Regions from separate parts of the Brevibacillus sp. NPDC003359 genome, predicted to be linked through region 1. Evidence: riboswitches for the same ligand, from Rfam matches in the RefSeq annotation. Region 1 holds a riboswitch; each other region holds the start of a gene.
The links. Region 1 has a riboswitch for S-adenosylmethionine ahead of metK (methionine adenosyltransferase). Riboswitches for the same ligand answer to the same signal wherever they lie in the genome.
Positions count from the first base shown of each region.

Region 2: linked by a shared signal. The riboswitch ahead of ACFYU8_RS13615 (pyridoxal phosphate-dependent aminotransferase) and the one ahead of metK (methionine adenosyltransferase) in region 1 are both predicted to bind S-adenosylmethionine.
Region 3: linked by a shared signal. The riboswitch ahead of ACFYU8_RS03505 (ABC transporter permease) and the one ahead of metK (methionine adenosyltransferase) in region 1 are both predicted to bind S-adenosylmethionine.

Region 1 is NZ_JBIAOR010000005.1:79,120-89,490, forward strand. Features, by position in the region: gene ACFYU8_RS16105 (ATP-dependent helicase ComFA) at 1-106, opposite strand, end outside; gene ACFYU8_RS16110 (glycosyltransferase family A protein) at 256-621, opposite strand; gene ACFYU8_RS16115 (response regulator) at 692-1,399, opposite strand; gene ACFYU8_RS16120 (sensor histidine kinase) at 1,433-2,575, opposite strand; gene ACFYU8_RS16125 (polysaccharide deacetylase family protein) at 2,572-3,588, opposite strand; gene metK (methionine adenosyltransferase) at 3,740-4,945, opposite strand; SAM riboswitch class I at 5,080-5,181, opposite strand; gene ACFYU8_RS16135 (S8 family peptidase) at 5,243-7,819, opposite strand; gene ACFYU8_RS16140 (SLAP domain-containing protein) at 7,999-8,994, opposite strand; gene ACFYU8_RS16145 (SLAP domain-containing protein) at 9,036-9,983, opposite strand; gene ACFYU8_RS16150 (accessory Sec system S-layer assembly protein) at 10,074-10,371, opposite strand, start outside.
Region 2 is NZ_JBIAOR010000003.1:401,947-412,317, forward strand. Features, by position in the region: gene ACFYU8_RS13585 (molybdenum cofactor biosynthesis protein) at 1-341, opposite strand, end outside; gene ACFYU8_RS13590 (SPL family radical SAM protein) at 445-1,263, opposite strand; gene ACFYU8_RS13595 (2OG-Fe(II) oxygenase) at 1,276-1,989, opposite strand; gene ACFYU8_RS13600 (methylated-DNA--[protein]-cysteine S-methyltransferase) at 1,974-2,522, opposite strand; gene moaC (cyclic pyranopterin monophosphate synthase MoaC) at 2,695-3,177, shown strand; gene ACFYU8_RS13610 (MFS transporter) at 3,181-4,428, shown strand; SAM riboswitch class I at 4,489-4,602, shown strand; gene ACFYU8_RS13615 (pyridoxal phosphate-dependent aminotransferase) at 4,686-5,867, shown strand; gene ACFYU8_RS13620 (hypothetical protein) at 6,018-6,488, shown strand; gene ACFYU8_RS13625 (aminotransferase-like domain-containing protein) at 6,685-7,893, shown strand; gene ACFYU8_RS13630 (alpha/beta fold hydrolase) at 7,980-8,795, opposite strand; gene ACFYU8_RS13635 (family 1 encapsulin nanocompartment shell protein) at 8,939-9,787, opposite strand; gene ACFYU8_RS13640 (IMEF encapsulin system ferritin-like cargo protein) at 9,825-10,371, opposite strand, start outside.
Region 3 is NZ_JBIAOR010000001.1:769,179-779,549, reverse strand. Features, by position in the region: gene ACFYU8_RS03525 (peptide ABC transporter substrate-binding protein) at 1-142, opposite strand, end outside; gene ACFYU8_RS03520 (ABC transporter ATP-binding protein) at 171-1,127, opposite strand; partial or broken gene ACFYU8_RS03515 (ABC transporter ATP-binding protein) at 1,120-2,142, opposite strand; gene ACFYU8_RS03510 (ABC transporter permease) at 2,156-3,103, opposite strand; gene ACFYU8_RS03505 (ABC transporter permease) at 3,108-4,040, opposite strand; SAM riboswitch class I at 4,149-4,253, opposite strand; gene ACFYU8_RS03500 (sulfite exporter TauE/SafE family protein) at 4,378-5,169, opposite strand; gene ACFYU8_RS03495 (rhodanese-like domain-containing protein) at 5,201-6,619, opposite strand; gene ACFYU8_RS03490 (helical membrane plugin domain-containing protein) at 6,646-7,221, opposite strand; gene ACFYU8_RS03485 (FAD/NAD(P)-binding oxidoreductase) at 7,255-8,454, opposite strand; gene ACFYU8_RS03480 (response regulator) at 8,588-9,232, opposite strand; gene ACFYU8_RS03475 (sensor histidine kinase) at 9,207-10,301, opposite strand.

The sequences.
Region 1 (10,371 bases):
GCTCCTGCCAAAAAGATCGATCTACAGAAAAGCTCGGCGTAACATAAGTCTGCACCTGTGGTATTGATCCGCCGCAAGCCTTGATATATAGCAAATACTCACGCATACGCTCACTCCTCTGCCTTCTTGCCCTTAGTGTGCAAAAAGACAGACAGGTCCGGCAAATAAATTTCGAAACCCGAATCAGGCCGCAGAAAAATAAAAAAGCCGCCGATCTATTGTCGACAGCTCGCAAGATTTACCCTGAACAAACTTTTAGGCTCCCTCTTTTTTCTCCCGCAGATCAATGACGATGGTTCCAGCCATCATTTCCTCCTGTACGTCACCCAAACAATGGCTGTACGGATAACGATTCAAGACGGCTGTCATCTGTTTTGTATCATCGTCAGATCCATCATCTATCAAGGTAATTCGGATAGGTCTGCCACTCCAATACGAACGAAACAGCAGACTCCTCACTACACGTTCCAGCACCTGTTCCGAATTGCGCACCAGTAACCGATAATGCTCATGCGGGAGCTCGCTCGCGCTATCCGTTCGATTAGTCCAGCGCTCCGCGATCATTACCAGCAAAGAGGAGCAGCCAAATGCTGCCAAAAGCCATACAATCAGCTCTTCCATCACGGTCATACCTCCTCCTATACCAAGGTATGCCGCACGGCTTGAACAGAGTGCAAATAGGAAGCGCTTCCTACAGTTTCACCCAGCCGTTTTTAATGGAGATGACAACAGCCTGTGTCCGGTCTTGGACATTGAGCTTTTGCAAAATGCTACTAACGTGATTTTTAACCGTCTTTTCACTAATAAACAAGAATTCCCCGATGGCACGATTGCTTTTCCCTTCCGCCATCAGTTGCAATACTTCCCGCTCGCGACGGGTAAGCGATTCGATCACTTTTGGATCGATGGCTTGCGATTCATCTACGGAGAAGCTACGTTCTGCCGTCCCTTCCTGCTCGCTCAGACGACGGAATTCTTCAATCAGCTTGCCCGTCACCTTTGGATGTATGTATGCACCGCCGCACGCCACTACACGTACAGCGTCAACGAGGTCTGACGTTCCCATTTCCTTCAGCAAGTAGCCAGATGCTCCAGCGCGGAGGGTACGATACACATACCCCTCATCATCATGAATCGAGAGCATAATCACACGAGTAGAAGGGCTTACAGAAATCACATTTTCTGCAGCAGAGACGCCATTTATGTTTGGCATGTTAATATCCATCAACAAGACGTCCGGCTTGTGCTCTTCCGCCAATACAGTGGCTTCTCCTCCGTCCGCACCTTCCCCGACCACCTTGAAATCTTCTTCCATTTCCAATATCCGTTTTACGCCTTCGCGAAACAATTGATGGTCATCCACAATCACGATGCGGAGTTCTTGCTGTCTCTTATCCATGGTTCATCCCCCAGTACTTATTTACGTATCATGTCACAATTTTATCGGTATTTGGAATATGACCTTGGTTCCCTCTCCCGGAGCGGATTGCAGCTCGACACTGCCTTCTAAGAGCTGTACACGCTCACGCATTCCCAAGAGTCCAAAAGAGTTGCCATTCGCCATGCGTTTTTCCAGATCGAATCCGACCCCATCGTCTTTAACGACAAGACTTAACGAATCTTGTACAAATTCCAGCTTCACTTGAACCGTCGAAGCGCCTGCGTGCTTCTCCACATTGTTCAGACATTCCTGAACCAAACGGAAGATCGCAGCCTTTACTGAACTGCGCAAAGGAGGCTCCACACCAAATACTACCAGATCAATGGAAGACTGAATACGCTCTTCGCACGTTTGAATATATTTTTGCAAGGTAGGTACTAGCCCTAAGTCATCTAATGCCATTGGACGCAAATCAAAAATAATGCGTCGAACATCTGCCAAGCTCAAGCGTACCATTTCCTTCAGCTCGTGCAGTTCCATTTGCGCTTCCAAAATGCGCTCGTTCTTCAACATACGCTCTACAATTTCCGAGCGCAGCACGACATTCGCCATCGATTGAGCTGGACCGTCGTGAATCTCGCGTGCCACACGCTTGCGCTCTTCTTCTTGAGCCTGGATTACCTTTAGGCCCATCAGCTGATGCTGCTTAGCCGATTCCAGCGCCTCGCCTATCTTACTTAAGTCACCTGTTAAGTAACCAAGCACGACGCCCATTTGAGAAACCAACTTCTCCGCACGGACAATGGTTTCTTCCAAGGTACGCAGTTGACGCTCCAAATCATTTCTTCTGCGCTTCAAATTATTTTCTCGCTCGCGGTAAATGGACAGTTCTACCTGGATACGGCTCGCCTCTTCATAAGCAACCCGGATATCTTCCTCCGTGTACATATGAAAATTACGACTGACCAATACGAGCTTGTTGCGCGATTTGCGATACGCGAGTTCGAGCGCATCGACTTTTTGAATCACTTTGGAAATTTCTTGCCGAAGCTCATGTAAATCAAACTTCAACGAGTTGCCATGCTGTCTGGCGTTTTCAGCTATATCAAATATTTGGGTTTTACTCGTTTCTACAGTTTCAATCGTTCGCTTGATCACCCCGTCCAGCACGCTGATGTCTATCGCTTTGTTCATGATTGCTCTCCTTCAAACTCATTTTTAGCTTTCGTGAACAACTGTTGGAGGTGCTCTTCTTCTACATCTCGCAGTCCCATGTCATTGCGTGGAATGGCAAACGGATCTGTTCCTTGTTTTACGAATCCACGATTGGATGTAAATACATAGCGGTAGCCAGCTTGACGAGCTGTCTCCAGTACGATTGGACTTGTGAAGCCAAACGGCAACGAGATAGCCTCGACCTCTTGTTTCATCCATTCGCTTAAACCGACGCGAGATATACTGAAATCCACATAGAGGCGGTCCTTGTACTCTTTCTCGTCCTCTAAACGCTGCAAGTCCTTCAAATAGACCGGAGCTGTCTCTGGGCCAAGATCGCCCCACTCATTTCGTTCTTCCTCTTCATGCAGACTATACGTGTGGGACCCGATCGTAACCAGTCCCGTATGAATCATTTCGTTAACCTGTTGACGCGTAAGTGGTGGCGTCATATTCTCCCGTTTTCGGTCAGCTACATCTCTTAAGCGCCCCGCAATCGCGAAGTTCACCGAAGGGTAGCCGTATGTACGTAAGATCGGAAATGCTTCTGTGTAGTAACTCTCATACCCATCGTCAAACGTAATCAAAACAGCATTCTCAGTCGGTAAGGTACCCGTCTCCATAAATCGAAGGAACTCCTCCAACGAAATCGGATTCAGGTCGTTATCATGCAAAAATTTCATATGTCGGGCAAATTGATCAGGAGCTATGACATACCGCTGATTCGATTGATCCGTGACATGATGGTATGTCAAAACCACAACCTGATTGTTATACCACTTTTTCGTTTGAACCGCTGCTTCTTCAGTTGGTGTGACGTTTGGCTCAGCATTTTTTGTCTCACTTATGCTTATAGACGTATCTACTTGGGGAAAAGGTTGCACTTCTTGTTTATTCTTTTTTTCCAGAAAAGATTCGCCTAACAACCCAATAGCCACTGCAAAAAACAAAAAAGTAAGAAACACGATCAGGAAGAGCCTTCTGTTCGGCAAAAAAACCCCTCCTCTACTTCCTCACTAGGAGATTCGACACAGTCCTACAAATTCCTGTGCAACAATTGACCCAATAATTGGATGACTTTGCTCCTAAAATGAAAAAGAGCCCAGTAGCAACACCAGGCTCTTTTTATGTCATTCATGAATATTACAGTTGAGCAGCCTCTTGCTTCAGAATTTCTGCCTTGTCTGTTTGCTCCCAAGGAACATTCAGGTCATTGCGTCCGAAGTGGCCATATGCAGCTGTTTGTTTGTAGATAGGACGACGCAGGTCAAGCTGCTTGATGATACCAGCTGGACGCAGGTCAAAGTGTTCGCGAACCAATTGCACCAGAGCTTCTTCGGAAATGGTACCAGTACCGAATGTATCTACTGCGATGGAAACTGGTTGTGCTACACCAATAGCGTAAGCAACTTGCACTTCGCATTTGTCTGCGAGGCCAGCAGCCACGATGTTTTTCGCTACATAACGAGCTGCGTAAGCACCGGAACGGTCAACTTTAGTTGGATCTTTACCGGAGAACGCACCGCCGCCATGACGAGCATAACCGCCGTAAGTATCTACGATGATTTTGCGGCCAGTCAAGCCAGCATCCCCTTGTGGTCCGCCAATTACGAAACGGCCAGTTGGGTTGATGAAGTATTTAGTCTCAGCGTCCAACAATTCAGCTGGAACAACTGGTTTGATTACGTGTTCAACCAGATCTTGCTTGATTTGCTCCAAAGTCGTTTCAGGAGCGTGTTGGGTAGAAATAACGATCGTGTCGATACGAACTGGTTTGTCGCCATCGTACTCAACGGTCACTTGTGTTTTTCCGTCAGGACGGAGGTAAGCAAGTGTTCCGTTTTTACGTACTTCAGTCAGACGACGAGCCAATTGGTGAGACATGCTGATCGGAAGTGGCATCAGCTCAGGTGTTTCATTGCAAGCAAAACCAAACATCAAACCTTGGTCACCAGCACCAATTGCTTCGATCTCAGCGTCAGTCATTTTGCCTTCGCGTGCTTCCAATGCTTGGTCTACACCAAGTGCAATGTCAGCGGACTGCTCGCCAATTGCAGTAATAACACCGCAAGTGTCAGCGTCAAAACCGAATTTCGCACGGTCATAACCGATTTCACGAATGGTTTCACGAACGAGCTTTTGGATGTCCACATACGTGTTTGTAGTGATTTCACCTGCTACGAGAACCAAACCAGTAGTTACGGAAGTTTCGCAAGCTACGCGAGCGTTTGGATCTTTGGACAGGATCGCATCCAAAATGGAGTCAGAAATTTGGTCACAAATTTTATCCGGATGTCCTTCGGTTACAGATTCGGATGTAAACAGACGACGACCTTTTTGCAAAGCCATGAGAAAATACCTCCTTTGACCTCATACAAATAGTGTGGTAGCCGAGTTAGGATTTTATCTACGTAAACGCAAATAAAAAACCTTTTCCATCTTTTTAGGAGGAAAAGGTTTGAGCGTTTTTTGCTTCCTTCATCCTCTTATCGGCCAGAACAGATGTCCGTTCTGCTGGTTAGCACCGCTCAAGATCGGTTGCCGAGCTTCATAGGGCCAGTCCCTCCGCCTGCTCTGGATAAGAGTATCCATTACGGTTAATAGAATAATTGTTTTTTTCAGAGATGTCAATAGGAAAAATTTTACTTATAGTTGGTAAGATTTAGAAATTACGACAACAACCTCGGCGCGAGTTGCCCTTCCGTTCGGTTTAAAGGAAGAACCGTACCCACTTAGCCAATTTCTAGATGTCAAAGCCTCAATGGCCGGAGAAGCCCAATGGCTTGTCGGCACATCCTGATAATTCGTGGTACCGCGGTTATACAGCAAAACATTACGTGCCCGCGCGATCATTACCGCCATCTCTGCACGCGATATCGGCTGATCCGGCTTCATTTCATTCTTCGGGTACCCTTTCAAAATACCTAATTGATAGGCTACACCTAGATTGTTATACGCCCAGTGCCTTTTTGGCATATCCCGGAAGGTCGTTTTTCCTGTATAGGTAGTCGCTACCTTGGAACCGGTCGCACGCATCGATTTAAGCAGCATCGTCGCAAACTCTGCTCGGGTCACAGCCTGATTGGGCTTGAACGTCGCGTCATTGAACCCATTTACGATACCATGAGAATTCAGTCTGACGATCTCCGAGCGCGCCCAGTGATCCGAAATATCGCGATAGCCCGCTATCAATTTCTGTTGCGTCACCGTGAGTCGGTACGATTCATATTTGAACGCAGTACCGCTATTGAGGCGCACATAATATTTTCCTGGTTGCAAACGCAAACCGATAATATCGTTTCCTCGGTTAGACAGCTCCGCTACCTCATTCGTCGAAGCAATTGCATAGTTCATGTTTCGATCGCTATAGAGCGCGAAACGAAAACCGCTATCGACAGGAATGTACGGCGCTCGGAACGTCACATACGATTCACTATTCACAGTAAATTGGAACCAGTCGGAATCAGTAGCCGTTGGCATTGTGCCTGACATCACTGTCCCACCGCTTAGCGGAGACGCTTGTTGATAGGTGTCATTCGGCTCATTAAAATCTTTTTTTACGGGCGTGTATCCCAGATCCAGCTGATATTCGCCATTCACCGCATTGCGATTGTACTCACTCACACGAATGTAATACTTGCCCGGCGAAACTTCTTTTTTGACACGCTCTGTCGGATTGTCTTTCGTTCCATTATCGTAGTTAGGGTCCCAGACAACCGTATTTTTCCCAGGCTCTTGTTTACCAATACCCAGCAACAGATCGACACGCTTGTTATCAGGGCTAACAGAGACATCCAAATGTCCGTATTCACGAACATAGTAGGAGAACCAATCCTGATCCCCTTCATCGTGAAAATTACCTGTTACACTGATTTGGTTACCTACGAGCGGCCTTGCCGTCTCTTGTGTATCGTTCGGTTCGTTACGGTCCGGATTGATGGTAAACTTGCTCGTCAACAGGTAGGTAAACGCATTGTTGACCCCTCCGTTACGCATTAAGCGGATATTCATAGTTCCCGCCTTGACAGGGACTGTAAATGTATCCCCATTCCCGAAGTACTGCGTAATCGGCGGACGATTCTCTGGGTAAAAGGTAGCTGCCATCGCTGAAGAAATACCGGAAGTCACTGACGCTGTAAAGCTGACCTTCCCATCGTAAGGGATGTCCATCTTCAACCAGTCTATCGTGTCTTTTGGCCCTAAATTCCCACGTATCTGTGACTCGATCGGAAACGCTTTGGCTGAATACGTCTGATTATTCGGCTCTAAAAAGTCGTATGATAGAGCCGATCGAACGGCCTTGTCGACATTTAGCAAACCGTAGCCCGTTTTCCGGTCCCATCCCTTTTCCCCCAAATCAGTAGCTGTTTGATAAAGCAATTGCCTCACATCTAATGGGCTGAGTTTGGGATAACGGGCGAGTATGAGCGCTGCTGCGCCAGCTACTTGAGGCGCTGCTGCTGAAGTTCCGCTAAAAGAACCGTATTTTCCCCCGAGCTTGGTCGTATAGACATTGAAACCAGGCGCTACCAGGTTCAGCTCAGGCCCTGTATTGCTCTGGTAAATCACTTCATTGTTACCCCTTACAGCGCCTACAGCAATCACCGTGGGATATGCTGCTGGATATGCTACACGGCTGCTCTCATTGCCACTTGCGGCAATAAGAACAGCTCCGCTTCTTTCCGCTCGTTGAACAGCACTCGCCAATTCCTTGGAGTAGGCCATACTGCTGAGAGACATCATGATGACTTTGGCACCACGATCCAAAGCAGTATTGATACCCTTAGCAAGAGTCTGCACCGTAGTATCTCCATTTTTGGCCAAGACTTTAATCGGCAAAATCTTGGCATTCCACAAGACACCGGATACACCAATACTGTTATTCCCGCTAGCAGCCAGTACACCAGTTACTTCTGTTCCATGTCCGTTATCGTCCTGGGCAGACCTCCCGGGATTCACAAGATTCACACCAGGCAGAAGGTTGTCCTTCAAATCAGGATGCTTGTAATCGGCACCGGAGTCCAGCACTGCGATGATAATCTGTTCATTACTATTTACGACTGACCAAGCTTGATGAGCTCTAATCTGACTCAAATGAAGCTGGTTACTTAAATAGTAGTCATTCGATGCAGGTGGTGCTGCAGCATAGATCGTTTGGTTGTTTGCCATCACTAGCGCGACACTTAACGCAGTCGCTACTGACATGTTCACTGATTTTTTCATGCAAAACAGTCCTTCCTTCTCTCCCCTGCACAATAAGCAGTCTAAAAGGAATTCAGGTATTTATCTTCTCGTCCTAGCATAGCGGATGAAAAGGCAGACACGCAACCCTGATCACCCAATATTTGGAATGTTATAACAGTACAAAACCCTTTTCACCATGGGCAAAAAGGGTTTTCTCCTTACTGTAACAAACCTTTATTGTCTTCCACTTCAGGTGCTACCTGAGCTTTTTCTTTTTTTCTTTGCTGTGCTTTCGGAATAAAAGCAGTCAGTTCCGCCAGATTTACCTCTTCCTTTTTGATGGAGGAGAACGGAATATCAAATGCCCATACACGATGGCTGTTTGCTTCTACCTTCATGTTTTCCAAGGTAAAGTGTACACGCGCTACTGAATCGCCATCCTTATCATGAACGATAATCGGCACTTCAGTAAACTCCAGACGTTTTCCCAGACCGTTACGGAAAACAACGATGACTTTCAGGCCGTTATCTTCACCCGGCTTGATATCGAGGACTTGCAAGTCTACTTCGCCCTCTGCAATCGGAGCTTTCTCTGCAGCCTGCTGCAAATATTGCTTGGACTCATCTGCACTCAGACCCAAATTATAATTTTGATTCTCTTCTACTTCGTTCTTTTTCGGCTTGATATAGCTCAGCTTCAGAGGAACCTCTTTTTCAGGAATACGGTCGAACTCATCCCAGCGGAACATGAATTCCATCGGACGGCTGGACATTTCCATCACTGGACCAGATGTGATCAGATCAAAAGTCTTTCTTGCGACTTCCTCTCCATCCTCCGTCACCAAAGACAGTGGAAGCTTTTGAAACAAAATACTGCGATCAGTCGCATTGCGAACGTAGGTCAGAACCAAGTAACCATCATTCGTAACCTGTGTAAAGAAAGGAATGATACCTACCTCGTTACGAACAACCGGAGGCATTTCATCATGCGCGTATTGCAAGAGTTCATGCTCAGCTTCGTCCAATTGATCATCCCACGGACCGTTCAGCACCAAAAACAATTCCTTCGATTCCACACGGTTCGCAGATTGCTGCGGATTCTCCAATCCGGATACACCCAAATAAAACTCTTTATGAAGATTCTCATGAATATCTTCGCGTACTTGCTCCAAGCTCTCCTTGGAACCAAACCAATTTTCCAATAACCAACTCATAAGTTAACCTCCTCTTTCCCACACCTCAAAAGTATTACGTTCTATTCTACCTCAAGCGTCCATCTTTTCAGGTCGGCATCAGGCTTTTTCACTAAATTTGGCGGGAATACAATCAGCCACGGACGGCTGTAACCCGGCTTCACATTAATACTACTTGCGTCCAGCACACCTGTTGCTACCAGATCACCATTTGCATCAGCAATCGTCAGCTTGAGTTCATCTGGACGGTAATCATGTGCCATCCCATTGCGGAAGAGCATCGCTGCTACCAAATGTCCTTCCTTTGTCATTCCGATATCAAAACCAGTAACCTGTACCGTATTAATCGGAATCAATGGCAAGGACTGCGTCAACGCTTCCAGACGATCCTTTTGGCGATCGGTCATGCGCTTTTCCATTTCTGGATCGAGCTCCAGATTACGAGGCCACACATGCGAATTTCTACCAGCCTTCATAACCACTTTCCAACGGTTAAAGGTGAAATTATCATGCAGATAGCTCTCTTCCGGGAACAATACCTCCCACGGACGGCTGGTATGCGGCGGAATTGCGTCCATATCTGACAAATCCACCTTGATCCGTGCAAACGCGTTATCATCGAGATAAATCGCTAATCCAACGTTTTTGATCCGCACTGGCTTATTCGTGGAATTGCGGAAGAACATAGCGACAGTCAGGCCGTTTGGCTGCGGAATCATACTGAATCCAGTTACGCTAACCATGCCTTTACGCATATCAGGCAGTTCTTCTTGCAAAAAGCGAAGCGTGTACTTTTTCTCGGAATCCAGTTCACTTTCCCAAATCGGGCTCAGAGACAATTCCGTACGAATCTTTTCAGCTCCACCTACAGAAGCTTCCTGTTGCTCATTGCCTTCCATTTCTACCTCGGTGTTTTTCATCTCAGCGACATCAATGGCAGACTCTTCTTGAATATCTTTTTTCAAATCTTGCTGATCCTTACCTAATAAATTCTTCATAAAGGAAAACATAGGCTACCTCCTCACACGTCCGGACACGAACGAAGCTCTCTTATCATGATAAACTTTTTTGACCAGCCTATGCAAATTCGCTCTCTTGCATCAGGCTCCTTGGGGAACGTTTACTTTCCAACGGGACAAGTCCAGCTCTTCCTTTAGAATGCTCTCTGGCGGGAAAATAAACAGCCACGGCTTACTTGTATTTGCATTTACAGTCAGGCTCCCGAGTTCAAACAGGCCTTCTGCCACTTTATCCCCACTTGCATCATAGAGCGCCAGTGGTAACTTTTCGAAGGACAGCGACTGCACAGAGCCATTGCGAATCAAAAGCATCGCATTCAGAGCACCACTTTCGGTTCTACGAATCTGCACACTTTGTATATTTACTTCTCCCTCTTTT
Region 2 (10,371 bases), on a different contig from region 1:
AAAGTAAGGATTGCGCCTGCATGCGGGTTGCTCACCAGATGAACCAGCTTATCCGCAGAAATGGGCTCCTCGGTAATGGCAAAGCGCGGGTCTTCTTCTCCGCCGCTTACAGGAGGCAAGAGGGCAATTTCGTCGTCGACTGAAATGACCTGATTTTTGGCCGCGTATTCATGATTGATGGAGACAAAACAACTGCCCAAAAGCGCAGAGAGCGCAGGATATTCTTTTTCCACTGCTTGCAGAAGATCGCTAACGGTCGCGCCTTCAGATAGGGTCAACTGTACTTCCCGGGTATTCGCACGCTCGGCGAGTCCGGCAAATAACAAGATCGTAATGGTCAAGACAATTCCTCATTTCCCTGGATGATACTACACTCTAGGCTAGACGATATCATAAACCGATCAAAGTTGCCAATGAGCGGAGTGTTACAAACAGCGGTTGATTCTAAGGGGCGAAGCCTTCCTGACTTAAATAGATCTGCTCCGGGGGAAAAACATGCAATAGCCGATCATAGACGATCCGATAGGCGGAAGGATCATACCATTGTTCCAGTCCAAGCTGTTCATAGAGAGCCGGAATGCCGTTTCGCTTCGTTCGTTTACCCCCGCTGCCATCTCCCATATAAAAATCGTCGACACAGACCCGTGTTACCAAGGGACGTAACATCTCCGGGAACGACTCACTGCTTGGCAAAACAGGGGCAATGGTTGCTTGTGTAGGGATGCCTGCCATAGCCAAACGCTGAAGGGCTTTGATCCTCGCTTGAATGGGGGGAGCTTGTGGGCTAAAGTGCCTGCGAATCTCCTCCAAGTCGGTCTCGATGGTCATGCTGACGCGGACGCGATCGCCCAGAAGGAGCAACAAGTCAGCATCCCGCCAAACCAAGGGACTTCTTGTCTGCACCAGCAAAAAATCGGGTGGATTCTCTACCATGACTTCGAGTAAAGACCTCGTTACCTTTTCCTTGTGTTCGATGGGCTGGTACGGGTCTGTACTCGAAGACATGAAGATGGTCACCTTTCCTTTTCTCTTTGCCCGCAAAAGCTCCTTGCGCAATAAATCGGCGGCTTGCTGCTTAATGTCGACCCAGTTGCCCCATTGCTCATTGCGAAACAAAGAGACAGGCATCTGCCTAACATAGCAATAGGAGCAGGCAAAAGAACAGCCCGTATACGGATTGAGCGAGTGGGTGTAATCCGCAAGAAATCCGCTTCCTTTATTAAGGAGGGTTTTCGGCATTTTATAGGAAAGGATACTTTTCATATGGTGCGCTCCTCACTTTGCATCATGAAAAATAATCCCGAGGCTGTAACGGGTTCCTGAAGTAATCGTGCTGACGCCGTGGCGCAGCGTGTTTTTGTAGTAGCCCCGCGTTCCCTGCACTGGACGATAAGATGTCGGGAAAATCAGTCCAGCGCCTTGGTCCAAGGTTATCACATGTCCCCGGCTCTGTGCGCGCGGTCGTTGCTCCATCAGCAGAAATTCACCACCAGTGTAGTCGTGATCCTTCTGATTCAAGGCAAAAACGACTTGAAACGGGAAGAATACCTCGCCGTACATATCCTGATGCAAACAATTGTAGCCGTCCGTTTCGTATTTCAAAATCAATGGAGTGGAGCGCAGCTGACCCTGGTCGTGACATTGCGCCAAAAATTCAGGGAGGGTAGCAGGATAAACGGCTTCGCGTCCAAGCATTTCCAGCCACCGATTCGCAGTCTGCGCAAGCATCGGATAAAAGCCTTCGCGAAGCTCCTGCAAAGGCGCGGGAAGGGGAGCCTGATAATACCGATACTCTCCTTCACCGAAACGATACCGTGCCATCTGGATCGTATTGCGAAAAAGATTATTTTGTCCATACGTAGCGATTAATTCTTCGCATGCTTCTGAGCTTATTAAGGAAGGAAAAGCAGCATACCCTTGTTCGTCCAACTCTTGTTGCAGTGACTGCCAGTCAAGTGCAGCGATTTTTTCTGTCAGTGAACTAGCCATGCTTTCACACTCCGATTCGCCTTTTTCTCTAGGTCAAGCAGAACTGTCTTCATAGGCAGTCCTCCACGATAGCCAGTCAGTGAACCGTTTTTACCGACAACGCGGTGGCAGGGGACTGTAATGAGAACTGGATTGGCACCGATTGCTGCACCGACGGCACGAACAGCAGCAGGCTTTTTAATAATGTTCGCAATATCGGTGTACGTTGCCGTTTGCCCGTATGGGATTTGGCGCAGTGCCTCCCAGACAGCGAGTTGAAAAGGCGTCCCAGACAGGTCGCAAGCCATGGTAAAATGCTCGCGCGTTCCTTGCAAATACTCCATCACTTCTGTTGCAAAAGGCTTTAGCCATTGATCGTCTTGCACCAGTGCACTTTGTGGGCGATGTTTCTTTACCCACGCTTCCAATTCAGCAAAAGGCTGGTTGACCGAGCCGACATAACAAAGTCCGGCAGCCGTTGCTGCCAAATAAATGGTCCAATCACCATACGACAGCATTGCCCATCGTACTGTCTGATCTTGATTCGTTTCCACTTCCATACCCTCCTTTGAGCTGTGTACGCACAGTATACCTCCAGCACCTGTTCTTCGTACGTTTTTAGGAGTGGATGAGCAAGATAACAAAACAATGTCCTCGACATTCCCATTGCTTTTATCCAGCGGCGGGGGTAAGGTAGGAGGGAGATAGAGGAGGAACGATACTAGTATGACTGATCAATTAACACATTTTAATGAACAAAATCGGGCTCAGATGGTAGATGTATCTGAGAAGGACATCACAAAACGGGTGGCTGTAGCCGAGAGCCAAGTCAGCATGAAACCCGAAACACTCGCCCGAATCCGCGAAGGTCGAATCGAAAAGGGCGATGTACTCGCCGTTGCGCAGGTAGCAGGTGTCATGGCTGCCAAAAAGACGTGGGAAATCATCCCGATGTGTCATCCGCTGCCATTGACTGGCATCGACATACAATTTGCATTTGTAGATGAAACGACGCTTGCGATTACAGGAACCGTGAAGACGACAGGGAAAACAGGCGTCGAGATGGAGGCGTTGACCGCTGTCAGCGTAGCTGCTTTGACGGTGTATGACATGTGCAAAGCCATGGATAAAGAAATGATAATCGGTCCGACCAGTCTGCAATCCAAAACAGGCGGAAAAAGCGGCGATTTCCATCGGGGTGAGAAGTAAGCCATGAGGCAAAAATGGGAATCCTATCCGAGCAGCATTCGTTTATTGGCGATTGCTGCCGTCATTTTTTCTACCGGAATGGCTTGTATATGGCCGTTAGTTACGATCTATATTCACAACCATCTCGGAAAGCCGCTGACCGTAGCCGGCTTCTTGTTGCTTTTAAATCAAGGCGCATTCCTGATCGGAAGTATTGTGGGCGGTATGCTCTTTGACCGCTGGGGCAAAATGCGTACCATTGTCGTTGGCTCCATCGGGGGAATGCTTATTTCCGTCAGTTTAGGTGTTACACAAGATTTTACCGTATATGTCCTACTGCTATTATTGAATGGACTGTTTTATGGATCCCTTTCTCCCGTTATGAATGCACTGGCAGTGGTTTTATGGCCGGATGGAGGCCGTAAGGGAATCAATTTGATTTACGTCTCCCTCAATGTGGGTGTAGCTGCCGGCTCTGCTTTAGGCGGCTTCTTGGCAAGTGTTTCGTTTGCTTGGACGTTTTTCGGAAATGCGATCTCCCAAGTAATTGTGCTGACGATGTTCATGCTCATTTTGCCGCGTCAGTTAAAACTGGCAGAGCAACAACGTCAATTGCAGACGACTGCTCCCGAACATGCAGAGGGCGAACTTCTACGACAACCACAGCAACAGCCCAAGGTCGTATGGGGAGCATTGCTGCTCTTATGCGGAGGGTTGCTCATTAGCTGGATTGTCTATGTACAATGGACGACGGTCCTGTCTACCTACATGCAGTCCTTGGGCATTTCTCTTCGTCAATACAGTCTGTTGTGGACATTGAATGGTGGTTTGATCCTGTTTGGTCAGCCGCTAATTGCGTGGGTGATTCGACGCTTTGCCCGCACGCTAAAAGCACAAATGCTCTTGGGTGCTTATATTTTTGCCTTGTCGATGCTAATTTTGTCTCAGTCGACGGTTTATGCAGGTTTTGTCGCAGGCATGTTCATTATGACGTTGGGGGAAATGCTCGTCTGGCCAGCAGTACCCGCAGTAGCGGCACAGTTTACACCAGAGGGACGAGAAGGCTTCATTCAGGGATTGATTGCAGGGACTGGATCGGCAGGGCGGATGGTTGGCCCATTGCTTGGCGCATTTATCTTCCAATCAATTCATGCGCAGGGTCTATTGCTCGTGATGGCAGGCTTGTGTCTGTTGTCTGTCGCATTCTTTGCCTTCCACACTTCTTTTCAAAAAAGGAGTCATCATCTACCCGTACAGAATCAAGCATCTTGACACGGTTTACGTGCTCAAGTAGTATGATATAGACGAAAAAACAGTATATTCCGTGTGTTTGACTTATTCAGAGAGGTGGAGGGACTGGCCCTACGAAGCCCGGCAGCGGATCTGCTCCATGTGATGGACAGATGCTGTGCCAATTCCAGCAGGATTTTTCCTGACAGATAAGGACGCGACCAAGCTGATCTCCCCCTTTTTCTGTATGGAAAAAGGGGGTTTTACTGTATTGGCCCGAAGAAAGGAACTGAAGAAAGATGCGTATCCACCCCTCCGACATGATTGATCGACTCCCTACCCAGTTTTTTGCGACGCTAGTGGCAAAAGTAAACAAGGTCATTGCGCAAGGCCATGACGTCATCAACCTGGGCCAGGGTAATCCCGATTTGCCGACGCCGCCGCATATTATTGAAGAATTACAGGCGCAAGCGGCACAACCACTCCATCACAAATATCCGCCTTTTCAGGGACGTGTGGAACTGAAACAGGCAGTGGCTCATTGGTATAAGCAAGAATTTGATGTGGATCTCGATCCGGAGGAAGAAGTAGCGATTTTGTTCGGCAGCAAAACCGGACTCGTAGAGATTTGCCAAGTCCTAATGAACGCAGGCGATGTTGCACTGGTTCCAGACCCAGGCTATCCGGATTATTGGTCGGGGGTTGCTGTTGTCAACGGACGGATGGTCATGATGCCGCTGAAGGCGGAAAATGACTTCTTGCCAGACTACAGCCAGCTCTCCCAAGCTGATTTGGATCGAGCGAAACTAATGTTTCTCAACTATCCGAACAATCCGACAGCAGTCAATGCACCACTGGAGTTTTATGAGGAAACGATTCGTTTTGCACGAAAGCATGAAATCGTCGTCTGCCATGACTTCGCTTATGGGGCGATTAGTTATGACGGGAAAAAGCCGGTCAGCTTTATGCAGGTTCCGGGAGCAAAAGAAGTAGGCGTAGAATTCTATACCTTGTCCAAAACGTACAACATGGCAGGCTGGCGTGTTGGGGCCATGGTAGGAAATCGCGAGCTGGTTCGTTTGATCAATCTCATTCAAGACCATTATTTCGTCAGTCTGTTCGGAGCGGTACAGATGGCTGCAGCCAAGGCGATGACGGATTCGCAGCAGTGTGTTCGTGATCTCGTCGCAGTCTATGAAAGCCGCCGTAATGCCTTGTACTCCAATTTGCACAGAATTGGCTGGCAGGCGCCACCATCACAAGGATCGTTTTTTGCCTGGCTTCCCGTACCAAGCGGCTTCACGTCCGTCGAATTCTCTGACCTGCTCTTGGAAAAAGCGCATGTTGTCGTAGCTCCGGGTAATGGCTTCGGTCCGACAGGTGAGGGCTATGTACGTGCGGCCCTGTTATCAAATGAAGAGCGTCTCGCGGAGGCGGTTCAGCGGATAGATCGGTTGGGGCTGTTTACAAAAACAAAGTAAATGTGAGGAATTTTGGCCACACTACCATGTAAATGGGGTGTGGCTTTTTGATGTAGAATAAAAATCATTCTCATTATTGACAGATAATGATTTTCATTATACGATGTCATTGTTAATGATAATTAGTCTCAGCAAGAGCGGGAGGGTACCATGCGCTATCAGATTAACGGTTACACGGATATGTATACGGTGATCGCCAACGAGCGTAAGATCGGTGGAGCCATTGAAGCAGGCCAGATTCGCTTGCGGACGGGAGAAGTTTACGCCAATGCTGTTCTCACTCGTTTGGAAATGTCAGGTGCGCATTTTTGCTCGATCGGCTTCGTGACAGAAGAAGGCAAAAGGCTGATTGTTCATGTGAATGATATCAGCATGATCGCTGATGCACGTCACGTCAATGTTTGTGAACTGACGAATGAATGCATGAGAGCGGAGAAATGCGCAGAGAGAATGAAGCGATTAAAGCGTCTCTGTGAACTGAATGAAGGCAGCTGTACGCCGACCTTCCAGGAAGAGGCACTGCTGTTGGCAATTGATATCGGAATGGAAGAAGCGTCCACACAAGTAGACCTTTCTTTTCTGCCACACACAGAAAAACCACGTGTATTCCGTATCGCCTAGAATAATATAGCCATATACATATGAACCCCTTTTCGTTTGATGCGAAGAGGGGTTTTTTGCATGCGTTGTGCTAAAACTAACGATTGAACAACCGCTCGACATAGTCAAAACCTATCTCCCCATAGCGAGCAAGGATTGGACTTACGCAAGGGAGAGTGATAAAACAAGGATAAGCAAAATCAAGGGGGAACGGAACATGGAGTACACATTTTCAAAATCTGTCGAAGCACTATCCTCCTCGGCTGTCCGGGAAATCTTGAAGCTGACCCAAAGCAATCAAGTGCTCTCGCTCGCAGGTGGACTGCCAGCAGAGGATTCTTTTCCAATCGCAGAGATGCGCGAAGCGTTTAACCGTGCATTCGATCAAGGAGCAAAAGCTCTTCAATACGGATTGACTGATGGATACTTACCGCTTCGCGAGTGGATTGCATCCCGCATGAAGCAAAAGCATATGAACGTCGGTGTAGATAATATGATCATCACAACGGGCTCTCAACAAGCAGTAGACTTGTTGTGTCGTGTATATTTAGACGAAGGCGATGTCGTTCTTGTTGAAAATCCTACCTATTTGGCAGCGGTTCAATTGTTCCAATTCCGGGGAATCAAAGCGATTCCCGTAGACGGTGATGCTGATGGGATGGATTTAGACGATCTGGCGAAAAAAATTGCCCAGTATCGCCCGAAAATGGTGTACGTCATTCCTACCTTTGCCAATCCGACAGGAAAGGTATGGAGTCTCGAACGCCGTCTAGGTTTGCTTCGTCAATGTAAGTCGCAAAACATTCTCATTTTAGAAGATGATCCGTATGGAGAGATCCAATTCGATGGGGAAGCACCGTACCGTTCGATTTTCTCACTGGATGAGCATCCGACCGATTCCTGTGTGGTATACACCAGTACATTTTCCAAAATTGTCGCGCCAGGCTTGCGTACGGGATGGGCCATTGGAGATACACGCGTGATTCAAATGATGGTGAAGGCGAAGCAAGCAATAGATTTGCAGTCGAGCACAATCGACCAGTACGCCCTGTATGAGCTGTTGTCCCGCTTTGATCTGGAGCGACACATTGAGAAAATCCGCGAGTCCTACAAGGCGCGCATGGAATGGATGCATGAGCTCTTGGTCGCGCAAAACTGGGAGGGTGTACAGTGGGAAAAACCAAGAGGCGGGATGTTCCTCTGGGTGAATCTTCCTGCGCACGTCGATGCAGAGAAACTGCTGGCCCGATCCGTACAGGAAGGCGTAGCATTTGTACCAGGGAAGCCGTTTTATGCTGCCGAGCCGCAAGTCAATACGATGCGCTTGAACTATACCCTTTTGAACCGGGAAGACACGGAGCTTGCGATTTCTAGACTGGGCAAAGCATTCCACGCTTACAGCGAATCGCTTGTCGCACACTCATAGGAAAAAGAGAAAAGACAACCATTCCATTAGGAGGGTTGTCTTTTTCATTGGGGCTCGGGTCTGTTATGTACACCAGTTGTGCTTCGTCATTTACTGTCTCTTTGTGTCCGATCCAGCCATTCATTCACAAGCTCGGTAAACAGAAGCGGTTGCTCAATCTGCAAGTTGTGTCCGGCACAATCGAGTGCGGCAAAAGAAGAGCGAGGATAGCCTTCGATGATATCCCAAATATCGTGATAGCCAACAGAATGATCTTGTTTGCCCACAACAAAAAGACTCGGGTGGACAAAGGGAGCCGTATCTAATGGGAAGGACACGCCATACGATTGTCTGATTTTGCTGAGGAAAGAAGGGTCAGACAGCATGTAGCCGTCGACAATCTCTTTTTTATAGCGGTTCCACGTATATTCGGTAGCTACTACCGCCATCGACTCAAACTCCGCTCGTTCCGTCTCACTCAACTGCTCCCAGAGGGAAGGCTCCTCCACTAGGACGGGTTTATTCGGCAGTGTACGCATTTCTTTATCAGGAATGACGTTCGGGCAGATGAAAAGGGCGCCCTTTACTTGATCCCGGCGCTTCTCGATAACCGCTCGAGCAAGATATCCGCCGTATGATTCACCCGCAATGAAAAAGGGCTCTCCTGGAATGAGCTGATCAATGAATGCGAGGACAACCTCTACAATATCGTCCGTGGTATGAATATGTTCGTAGTTTTTCGTTTGCCCCATTCCCGGCAAGTCTATGTACAGTCGGCGGTATTCTGGGCGTTTCTCAAAAATAGGTTCCATACAACCAGTCATGCAGCGGTGATCAAGTGAAAATCCGTGTATCATCACGACAGGAAAGCCGCTTCCGATCTCCTCATAATAAAGGTTGACGCCATTGACCTCGCATCTCATAAAAAGCCTCCCAATGACATTTTTGTCAGATTGTTTTAATAGTTCGGAACGCACGTTCTTATTATAAGTGATCTGTTAAATATTTCAAGGATGAAAAAACACACCCACAACGAGAATCGTCAATGGGTGTGCCAAAGTGTTTCCTATTCTTCTGTTTCTTCCAAGGTGCAAATTGCGCTAGGACGCTTGATGCGCAATACAACGCACTCATACACACGGAACAGACTGTTCATTTGCTCGTCTCCGAGGAATGCGGAGTCGAAGTCTTCTGCAATCGCCAGGTCGAGATTGTGGCGGCCAGTTGCTACCAAAACGCCGGAGCGGCCTTTAATGGTAGGGGATTGGAAGACACCATCTGTAACGAGATTGCGAACATGCTCAATCTCAAGCACGTTGGTGCCTTTGTGCACGCGATGCAAGAGAGAGTACAGCTCAGGAGATACAACCAGTGCGTACGGACCGCTGTGGCCCATTTTCAACAGCTTGTTGCGTGCTTCCACGATATCGGCAAAAGCATTGCCAGATTCCATCCAATCGCTCTTCAGATGGGTGAGGCGGCCTTTTACGTTCATCAGACCTGGGAGGTCAAATTCTGCCGCACCGTTGAAGATCAGATCGTCTTCCATCAGTGCACCACCAGCAGCTGCGTTGGCAGCCGCGCTCATGTCCAAAGGCATGCCCAATGTGCGTGCTTGGGCAACATCGCGCCAGTACAGCATGAAATCCTTGTACAGGATCGGAATCGTCATGCTGACACGACGGCTAGGCTGTGTCATTTCCAGTGATTCTCCACGCAGGGAGAGACCGCCAAAACGGGATTCCTCGTACACATCGTTGGTGATGGTTTGGATACCTTCACCCAATGGTCCATAAATATCGATAAAACGACGGCCTACCAGTTGGCGGCGAGCCATGTCAACGATAGTTGCATCCAACTGGCTCCATTCTTCAGTCGTCAAGGGAGAGTCTGGGTATTTACGTAGCTTGTCCATTGTGTAACCTCCATGTCATTTCAGGATTTCCGATTCCTTACATTCCTTTCAAACTTCCAACTGTCAGTCCTTTTTTGCCAGAAACTGCAGGGGCAGAATGCGTGATCACGGAAGCAACACCGTGAGGAGCGGAAGCTGAAGCTTTCAAATGATCTACCTGGTGAATGTCGTGCCCCTCATCGTGATCAGTGAGATCAGGATGAGCCGCATCAGAGAAACGTTGGCTCATGTTCGCCATGATTTCTTTGACTGTCAAATAGTCTGTATGCGTCTTTTCACGCATGCCATCCAGAAGCTGACGTGTTTCGTCATCCTTGAATTCATACAGAGAGAGCTCCAGATGCTCGCGGAAATTGTGCAGTCCAAAACGTTCCAAGTTCACATCGGACAGCATTTGCGAGAGGTCGCGGTCACTTAGCTGGTCCAGGCTTTTTCCTGTGGACACCTTCTCCAGGTAGGGAATCAATTCCTGCAGGCGACCCATGCGCTGTTCTTCTTCTTCCAAAATATGATGGTAGTAAAGACGAGTATGCTCGTCCGTTGCCGCGTCGATAATCGGCTGGATAACGCCCATGAAGCTGTTG
Region 3 (10,371 bases), on a different contig from region 1:
GGTTAGCGGTAATGACTTGTTTGACGGCTGCACTCGTCTTTTGATCGGCTGACGACGCAGCTGGTTTATCGCTGCCGCACGCAGAAAGTGCAGGCACAACGAGCGCCAGCAGTGTGGCAAAAGTAAGCAATCCCTTTTTCATTGATGATTTCCTCCTTGTTCTCCTCTGTCTACTGTACAAGATGGCAAGCGATCCAGTGTCCCTGCCTCACCTCCTTCCAGTCCGGCACAGTTTCGGCGCAAACACCTTGGACCACCGGACATCTGGTGCGAAACGGGCAACCGCTTGGCGGATGAATCGGGCTGGGCGGCTCTCCTGTCAGTACAATCTGATCACGCGCTTCGCGTTGGGCAGGATGGGAGACCGGCATAGCCGAGATCAAGGCCTGCGTGTATGGATGAAGCGGCGCAGCAAACAACTCCTCGCTCGGTGCCAACTCCATCATCTGCCCCAGGTACATCACGCCGATCCTATCGCTGATGTGCTTCACCATCGACAAGTCATGGGCGATAAACAAATAGGTGATGTACCGATCTGCCTGTAGATCGGCCAGCAGATTGACGATTTGCGCCTGAATGGACACATCCAGAGCAGAAATGGACTCGTCTGCTACGATAAAGTTGGGTTCCACCGCAAGCGCGCGGGCAATTCCGATACGTTGTCGCTGTCCGCCGCTGAATTCATGCGGAAAGCGCTTTGCGTGGCTTGGGTGCAGTCCTACCAGCTCCAGTAGCTGATAGATGCGCTCTTCTCGCTCTTTTCCTTTTGCCAACCCATAGGAGTCTATCCCTTCGGCGATGATGTCACCCACCCGTAACCGCGGATTGAGCGAGGCTTGCGGATCTTGGAAGATCAGCTGCATGTGGCGGTTTGCTTCCCGTCGCTCACGTCTATCCATCCTGGCGATGTCTTTGCCTTGAAACAGGATGCGCCCCGCAGTAGCCGGGTACAGCCCTACAATAGTCCTACCTAGTGTAGACTTGCCGCAGCCGCTTTCCCCGACGATTCCAAACGTCTCCCCTCGCCTGATTTCAAAAGAGACACAGTCAACAGCCCGAACACGTTGGCCGCCGCCAATCTCAAACGACTTGGCGAGATTCTCCACTCTCACAATGTTGTCAAACATGTCTCTCCCTCCCTGCTACAATCCAAGCTTCTGCTCTTTGGGCACGTGGGTCGTTCAGCCAGCAGCTCGCTTCATGCCGATCGAAAAACGTTTTCGCGTGCGGCATATGCTCCAGGCAAATTTCCATGGTAAACGGGCAACGGACAGCGAATGGGCAACCAGCAGGCGGACGAAACAGGTCTGGTGGGGTACCATCGATTGGAATCAGCCGCTCTTTTTTGCCTGCAACGAGACGCGGTACAGACTTCAACAGCCCTTGCGTGTATGGATGGCGCGGGTTGTCAAAGATTTCTCCCACCGGGCCGCTCTCCACCACTACGCCTGCGTACATGACCGCTACATGGTCGGCTACTTCTGCGACGACGCCCAGATCGTGGGTAATCAGAATGATCGAGGTGTTCAACTGCTGCTGCAGATCCTTCATCAGACGAAGGATCTGTGCCTGAATGGTCACGTCCAGCGCCGTCGTCGGTTCGTCGGCAATAATCAGCTGCGGATGGCAGGCAAGTGCCATGGCGATTCCGACACGCTGCCGCATACCTCCGCTTAGCTCGTGTGGAAACTGTTCAAACCTTCTCGCCGCCTCCGGAATGCCGACTCTCGCAAGCAGTTTCAGCGTCTCTTCCTTTGCCTCCGCCTTCGTCTGCTTTCGATGCTTGATCAGCCCTTCAGCAATCTGCAGACCGATTTTCATGGTGGGGTTCAGCGAGGTCATCGGATCCTGGAAGATCATGCCGATCTGCGAGCCGCGAACCTGTTGCCATTCCAGCTTCGTCAGCCCAGTTAGTTCACGCCCCCGAAACCGAATGCTGCCGCTTTTTACCTGACCGGATCAGGGAGGAATCATCCCCATCAATGCCCACGCAGTCACACTTTTTCCGCAACCGCTTTCCCCTACAATTGCCAGCGTCTCTCCCTCTTTCACAGAAAAGGAAACTCCTCTTACTGCCTGCACCTCTCCGCCGTACGTGCGAAAGGAGACGTGCAACTGATCTACTTCCAACAATGGCTTCATGATGTACTCCCCCTCATTTTCTGATCCGCGGGTCCAGTGCGTCCTGCAAACCGTCCCCGAGCGCGTTGCACGCGAACATGGTAAGCGAAATCATGAATCCCGGAAAAAACAGCCGCCACCACTGCCCGCTAAGCATAACTGCCAGCGCGTCGTTGGCCATCGTTCCCCAGCTGGCGGTGGGTGCTTGCACACCCAACCCAAGAAAGCTGAGAAATGATTCGGCGAAAATCGCGTGCGGAATCGTAAAGGTCAGGTTGACGATGATGACGCCGAGCGTATTCGGAAGCAGATGCTTGATGATGATTTTGGCATGGGAGGTTCCCAGCTTTTCTGCGGCTAGCACAAATTCCTGCCGCTTGATCTGCATGATTTGTCCTCTGACCAGGCGGGCCATGCCGACCCAGCCGGTCAGCGAAAGGGCAATAATAATCGTTGTGAGTCCAGGCTCAAGAACCACCATCAGCAGAATGACCACCAGCAGATACGGAATGCTGTAGAGTATTTCAGCCAAACGCATCAGGATGTTGTCCACACGGTCGCCTAGCTTGTTCCTTCCTGCCATGTAACCGGATATTCCGCCGATGCAAACACCGATCACTAGGTCGATGGCTGCTGCCGCCACACCAATAAACAAAGAGATGCGGCCTCCCATCCAGGTACGTGCCCACATGTCCCGGCCCAGGTCATCCGTTCCAAACCAATGCTCGCCCGACAGCGGCAGATTTCCCTTTGTCAACGACTGTTCATGCGGGCTGTGGGGAACAAGCATCGGCCCGATGAGCGACAGGGTCACCACTGCCATGAGCAGGAAGAACCCGAGCATCGCCAGCTTATTGCGGCTTATCCGCTGCAATACCTCCTGCCAATACCCAAGACTGGGACGTTCCCGATTTTCCTCGGAAAGTCGGTTTCGGTCGACCGGTCGAAACAGGGAATCCAGTTGTGTTGCTTGATTGGCCATCATGCTATTTCCCTCCACTCGTCAATCTGATGCGTGGGTCAATCACCCGATACAGCAGGTCGATGATGTACAAAGTAAAAATGAGTACAAAGCTGTAAAACACTGTCATTCCCAAAATCACGGGATAATCGCGGTTAAAAATGCTTTCCACGAAGTATTTGCCGAGCCCGGGAATGGCGAAAATCTTTTCCACTACAAAGGTCCCAGTCAGCAGGTTGGCAAACAGCGGGCCGACAAAGGTAAGCACCGGCAACATGGCATTGCGCATCCCGTGTCTGACGACGATGGAAAAGGTGCCAAGCCCTTTCGCCTCCGCCGTGCTTATGTATTCCTGCTGCCAAACCTCAAGCATGCTGGCTCGTACGAAGCGGGCGATAATGGCAAGCGGACCGATGGCGAGCGCAAGCGTTGGAAGAATCGAGTGCTCCCAGCTCCCCCACGCAGCGACGGGCAATAACTCCCATTTGACCGCCATGTACTTGATCAGCAGTGGTGCCAGAATAAAACTGGGGACGGAGATCCCGATGATGGCTGCAAACATAGACAAGAAATCCAATGTCCGGTTGTGATAGAGTGCCGCTACGATTCCCAGTGTGATTCCACCTGCCAGCGCCACAATAAACGACTGGAGTCCCAGAACAGCCGAAGCGGGAAAACCCTCCGCAATGAGCGTATTCACGTCCCTCGTCTTGGACTGGATAGATGGCCCTAGGTCAAATTGCAACAATCCTTTCAGATAGAGCAGGTACTGTACCGTGATTGGCTGATCCAAGTTGTACTCCGCCCGCATGTTCTTCACGACTTCTTCCGGAAGCATTTTCGCGTCAGACGCGAACGGGTCACCCGGAATCAGGTGCATGGTCACAAACGTCACCGTGACAATAATCCACAGCGTAACGATCATGAGAAAGCCACGCTTGACCGCATAATGAATCATGTTATTTCCTCCTTGCATAATACAAAGTAAAAAGATATGAATACTACGGATTATAAATATAAAAAGCCCCTCTCCGAAAAGAAGAGGGGCGATTTCGCAGTTCCCACCTTCTTATCTCGCAGAATACATCTGCAGGAATTGGCACCGTAAGGTCAATTAGACCAAGGTTGCCGGGTTTCATCGGGCCAGTCCCTCCACCACTCTTGATAAGAATGTTCTATGAAATTTAATTGCATCGTAAAATTCTTTTTTATCTTATCATTTTACTCGGATATGTCAACGCCGTTCCATGACAATTGATTTTTCTTTATCTTTGATTGATGGAAAAATTAAATCTTCACATCCGTATGAATAGGAAGATGTCGGCCCAAATCTTAATTGTAGTGCCCAGGATCAACAAAGCAAGAATGGTTTGGAGAATCCGGGTGTTCAACCGTTTGCTGACCTTCGTACCGATGGGCGCTGCCATGATGCTAGCGATAACCATGATCACGGATGGCCACAGCAATATGTCCCCCGCCATCCATTTCCCTACAGTCGAACCGATGGAAGAAAGAAAGGTGATGGCAAGAGAAGAAGCAATCGTTACTCTTGTCGGAATCTTGAGGATCACCAGCATGATGGGAACCAAAATAAAAGCCCCAGCTGCCCCGACAATTCCGGAAGAGACTCCGACAATCAAAGCGGATAAAACGGCTGTTGGTTTATGAAAGGTAACCTCGGACTGTTCTTGTTCGTCAATCCGCTTTTTTGGCAGGAACATTATGGTTACAGCAATGGTGGCCAGAATGGCGTAAACGATATTAATGGCTTCTGCCGAAAGATATTTTCCACCATATCCTCCAAGCAAGCTCCCGACAATAATGGCACTTCCCATGTACAGAACGAGCTGGTAATGAATGAGCTTATCTTTGCGCAGAGCCCAAACAGCAGCAAGAGTGGCAAAAAATACTTGGACTGCACTTATTCCGGATACTTCGTGAGCTGTGTAAGCAACGAATCCAAGGGCGGGCGGAATGTACAGGAGCATCGGATACTTGATGATGGAGCCCCCGATTCCGACGAGACCGGAGATAAACGATCCCGTGAAACCGATAACAAACAGTGTGATCATAAGGTCGATAGTCATACGCTCACCCTTTGCAATGCCTCACTTCGTTTTATTCTCGTTCTGCGAGTGCCAAGCCGTCCTTTTGCCATTTCAAGATTCCGCCGCTCAAATTCATTACATCCTTGAATCCATTTGCCTTCAGAATGCTTGCTCCAATGGCAGATCGGGCACCGGAACGGCACTGTACGAGAAGCGGCTTATCATGAGGAATCTCATCCAGCCGCATTGCGAGCATACCGAGCATGATGTGCTGTGCATCCCGAATATGCCCTTCGTTCCACTCAGCGAGATTACGTACATCTACTACGTGAACCTCTCCCTTTTCCACCCTCTCTGCAATCTCCAACGGTGTAACCTCTTCGATTGTCTCGAGCGAAGACGCTTCCCTTTCCATTAGCTTGCCGCTGTCGATAAAGCCCGTGACATGATCAATCCCAACGGAATGTAAGGTCAGCAAAATCTCGTTCAGCTCATCTGGGGTAGCCATGACATGAACCGGTCGATTGTAATCGACAGTCCATCCCGCCCAGTTGGCAAATGACTTGTTAAAAGGAATGTGGAATGTTCCATCCAAATGTCCCTTCGCAAATTGCTGGAACGGACGCGTATCGAGAATCTGTCCGTTTTCCAGCCATTCCTTTATCGATTCAAACGAGTTGAACTCTTGGACTACAGGGAGTTCCTTGAGCAACGCAGGGCCTTCTTTATTCACGCGTTTCATCACTGCAAAATACTTTGGCGGCTCTGGTTGTCCATCCAGAAGTGCATTGACGAATTCCTCTTCATTGGTGTGTGACATTGCCCAGTTAAAGAGCTTTTCATAACCGACGGTAGAAGACGGTACGGCCCCCAATGCTTTCCCGCAAGCACTTCCTGCGCCATGAGCTGGCCATACCTGCATATAATCCGGCAATTGCTTGAATTTTTGGAGAGACTGGAACATGGCTCTTGCACCTGAATCGGATGTTCCCATTATTCCCGCCGCTTTTTCGAGCAAGTCCGGTCTGCCGACATCGCCGACAAAGACGAAATCTCCCGTGAAGATCCCGATGGGCCGATCTGCATGACCACCGAGGTCTGTCAAAAGGAAGGAGATACTTTCGGGTGTATGGCCAGGGGTATGCATGACTTCAAATAGCAAGTTTCCGATAAAAAAGCGATCCCCATCGTGGACAAGCTGATGGTTCAAACCCTCCAAATATTGATATTTCCAATCTTCATCGCCCTCATTGGATAAAAACAGCTTCGCTTGATGAACTGCGCCCAGTTCGCGTGCACCCGATACAAAATCAGCGTGAATGTGCGTTTCGGTGGCAGCTACAATGGAAACGCCTTCTGCCTTGGCAACTTGAAAATACGGAGCCAGATTCCGGCTGGGATCAATCACAATGGCCTCACCGGTTTTTTGGCAGCCGACCAGATAAGATGCATGTGCCAGCTTTTCATCATAAAAGTAACGCAATAACATGATGCAATCCTCCTTTTACACGTATCTTATTTCTTTGATTTTTCCTCGAGTACTTCGAGCAGCGATTGGGTAAAGCGAAGGGTTTTTTGGACGGTGGGATCCTTCATGAGCTTGAAAAGACGAAATACGGAAACTGGTTCGCTTTTACCTTCGGCTCTTACCTTTGCTTCCCGGAAGACAGCCACCCCGTGCTCCACTTGGGAGGACACGGGAGCGATATACGCTTTCATACCAGAAAGCACGTATTGCTGTGATTGCTTATCGTTTCCGAGACTCTCCAGAAAATCAGCAGCTTGTTCGAGAACGCTGACATACTTAACGAGCTTTGGCAACTTCTCAAGCAAAGTGAACAAGGCGTCTATCGATTCTTTTTCCACTGAGAAACGGGACAGTTGACCATCCACCCGCTCAAACAGATACCGAAGTGATTCCTGATCACGCAAGATCGATGTCGCTACTTCTAGTCCCTCTTCAGCAGCCAGAACGGTATCTTTTATTTTCGGGAGCTTTCGGATCAAAATAGAGATTGCTTCCTGAACTTCTGGATCAGACAAATCTTCCCAAAACATGTCAGAGCTGCTCTGTTCCTTTCTGTCCTTCAAAATGTTGCTCTCCTCCTCTCTTTCAACGCCGCCTTACATCAAACCTTTTAACATGCCATTCCAATAAAGAATGGGAAGCAGTTCTCTTTTCATCAGGTACATACTGAATCTCTCTTCAGACTGGTCAAAAGGAAATGTTTCACACGGCATCTGGTTGTAATCAAATTCGGCCAGTACCAGTTTGTTGTACCCCGTTACGAGCGGGCAGGATGTATAGCCGTCGTACTTTGCCTCCAATGGATGACCGTTAATCAGCGCGAGCAGGTTTTTCTCGACGACTGGCGCCTGTTTGCGAATAGCAGCTCCGGTTTTGGAAGTAGGAAGATTCGCGCAATCGCCAATGCCAAAAATAGTAGGGAATCTTTTGTGCGCAAGCGTATATGGATCGACATCGACCCAACCTCCTGCGTCTGCCAATGCACTGTTTTTAACGAAATCGGGTGCTTTCATGGGAGGGGTCACATGAAGCAAGTCATACTTCCATACTTCCTGCTCGTTGGTGTCCAGATTCTCGAATACGGCTTCTTTGGTATCCGCCCGCACTTCTATGAGGTTTTGCTTGTATCTGGTTTCGATGTTTTTGCGACGAATGACGTCATTGAGGGTATTTGCATACGTGGGAACGTCAAAAATACTGCCCTTTGCCGATGCAAAAATGATCTCTGACTGGTTGCGAACCTGTAGCTTGCGGAAATACTCATCGGCCAGATACATGATTTTCTGAGGAGCTCCGCCACACTTTACGGGTGTATTCGGGTGTGTAAAAATGGCAGTGCCGCCTTGAAAACTCCGGATGGCTTCCCATGTACTATCTACCGTGTGATATGCGTAGTTGCTGCAAACGCCGTTCTTGCCAACGGCATCCTTCAGGCCCTTTACCCCATCCCAATCTATTTGCAGACCAGCAGCAACAACGAGATAGTCATAGGAAAAGATGGTTCCCTGCTCCGTACTGAGCGTATGCTGTTCCGGTTGAAACATAGTGACCGCATCGCAAATCCAGTCGACGCCTGCGGGGATCAGAGAGGAGAGGTCACGCTCGGATTCCTCCTTTTTCGCGGCACCACCTCCGACTAATGTCCACAACGGCTGATAATAATGCTTGGATGCGGGATCAATGATGGCGACTTGTCCCTTGAGCTTTTTGGAAGCTCGGACGATACGGGCAGCAACAGAGATACCGGCTGAGCCTGCTCCCACAATGACAATGGAATAATGAACTTGTTTTGCCATGCTTCCTCCTTCGACGACGATATCGTTTCCATACGTAGGATGATTGTTCAAGAGGTGCAGTCTCTATCATTTAGTTTAATTCTCTGTCATTTTTTCCATATAGGGGAAGTCCCCTACTTTTCGATCTGGACGATTAAAATGCCAGATCGAGATATCTATTTTTAATGGCATATTGGATCAATTGATGCTTGGTGTCGAGCTGTAGCTTCTGCATGATATTCGTTTTGTGATTCTCCACGGTTTTGACGCTGATCAACAGCTTGTCGGCGATTTCCTTATTGGTATAGCCAAGCACAATGAGTCTGACAAGCTCCTTTTCACGTACCGTTAAGACAGAAGGCAATGTTTTCGCATCTGATTTCAGCCATAGTTTGATGATCTCTTCCGATACGGAAGTCTTGTAAAAGCGCTTACCTCTGCACACCTCCATAATGGCTTGAAACAGCAGCTCGCCATGGCTGTTTTTTAGAATGTATCCATGGACTCCGACGTTGATGGCCTTCTGGACAAAAATCTCCTCGTCATGCATGGTCAATATGACGATTTTCACGAAAGGATTCGACTTGCGAATCTCATTGCTCGCTGTAAACCCATCCAGCCCATTCGGCAGTGACAAATCCATCAGCACCACATCGGGTTGTAGCTGAGTGGCTTTTAGGATGGCATCGCTGCCAGAATGACTCTCTCCGACAATTTTTATTTGAGAGTAACTTTCGAGAAGGACACGCAAACCCTTCCGAATCATCGTGTGGTCATCGACCAAAAGCACCCGTATCACACTGCTCTCCCCCTTGTCCCGGTACCGTTACCTTAATCGATGTACCTTCGTGGAGGACGGACTGAATCTGAAGACTCCCCTCCGTCTGATCCACTCGTTCTTCCATATGTTTGAGTCCCAGACCAACCTGAACCTGTTCGCGAACAAATCCGATTCCGTTGTCCTGAATCAGCAAAGTCAGTTGATCGTCTTCCTTGTACAGGATGACTTCAATGAGTGTCGCCTTCGCGTATTTCAGTGCATTATGTAGAGCTTCTTGGATGACACGGTACAGATTAATTTCCAAGATTGGCTGAAAATGATCGCTGACATTGCTGTAGGAAAAGGTAATGGAAACATCCTGATGCGCTTTGTTCAAGTTAGAAACAAGATGCCGAACCGTAGGGATCAGTCCCAGTTGATCGAGACTATGCGGACGCAGCTGTAGAGAATAGAGCTTGACGTCTTGTATCGCTTTTTCCAGCTCATTCACGATCTCTTGCATGAATTCGCGAAATTGTCCTTTCTGGTTGATCCGCGCTTGAATGGCTTGAATGCCTACTGAAACGGAATACAATGATTGTCCTACGCCGTCGTGCAGCTCCTGGGCCAGGCGCTTATGTTCGTTTTCCTGGGCTTCTAGCGTTTTTTGCAGAACCTGCTTGGAGATTCTGACCTCCTCTTCTTTTTTCTTGACCGTCATATCTTTCAAGACCAAAAGGACATCCTGCATGTTTTGCTCGCCATTTTCATAGATGACAGCTGTGCTCATCTCCATGTCGACGTACCCCCCTTCATACGTGGGCATTGCAGATAGAAAATAGGGAACCTCCCGTTTGGCGAGCAAATAACAGCGTTCTTCACCATCTTCCAGCCTTCTGTTTTGGCAGTAGGAGCAGTACGGCACCTTCTCTCCTCGTTTCCATCCGGTCATCTTTTCTGCGGATGGATTCATCACCATAATTTTTCGTTCCTGATCCATAAGAATAATCCCGTCCTGCAAGTGGTCGAAGATTTGCTTCAGATAACCGTTATCCATTGCCTTCCCCTCATCACCATAGCGTTCAAAAAAAGTGGTACATTGATCCATCATAGGTCCTCCATACTGAATGGCTTCCAGATCATTTCTGATCATCTATCTTTGCTCGTATTTCTTCTAT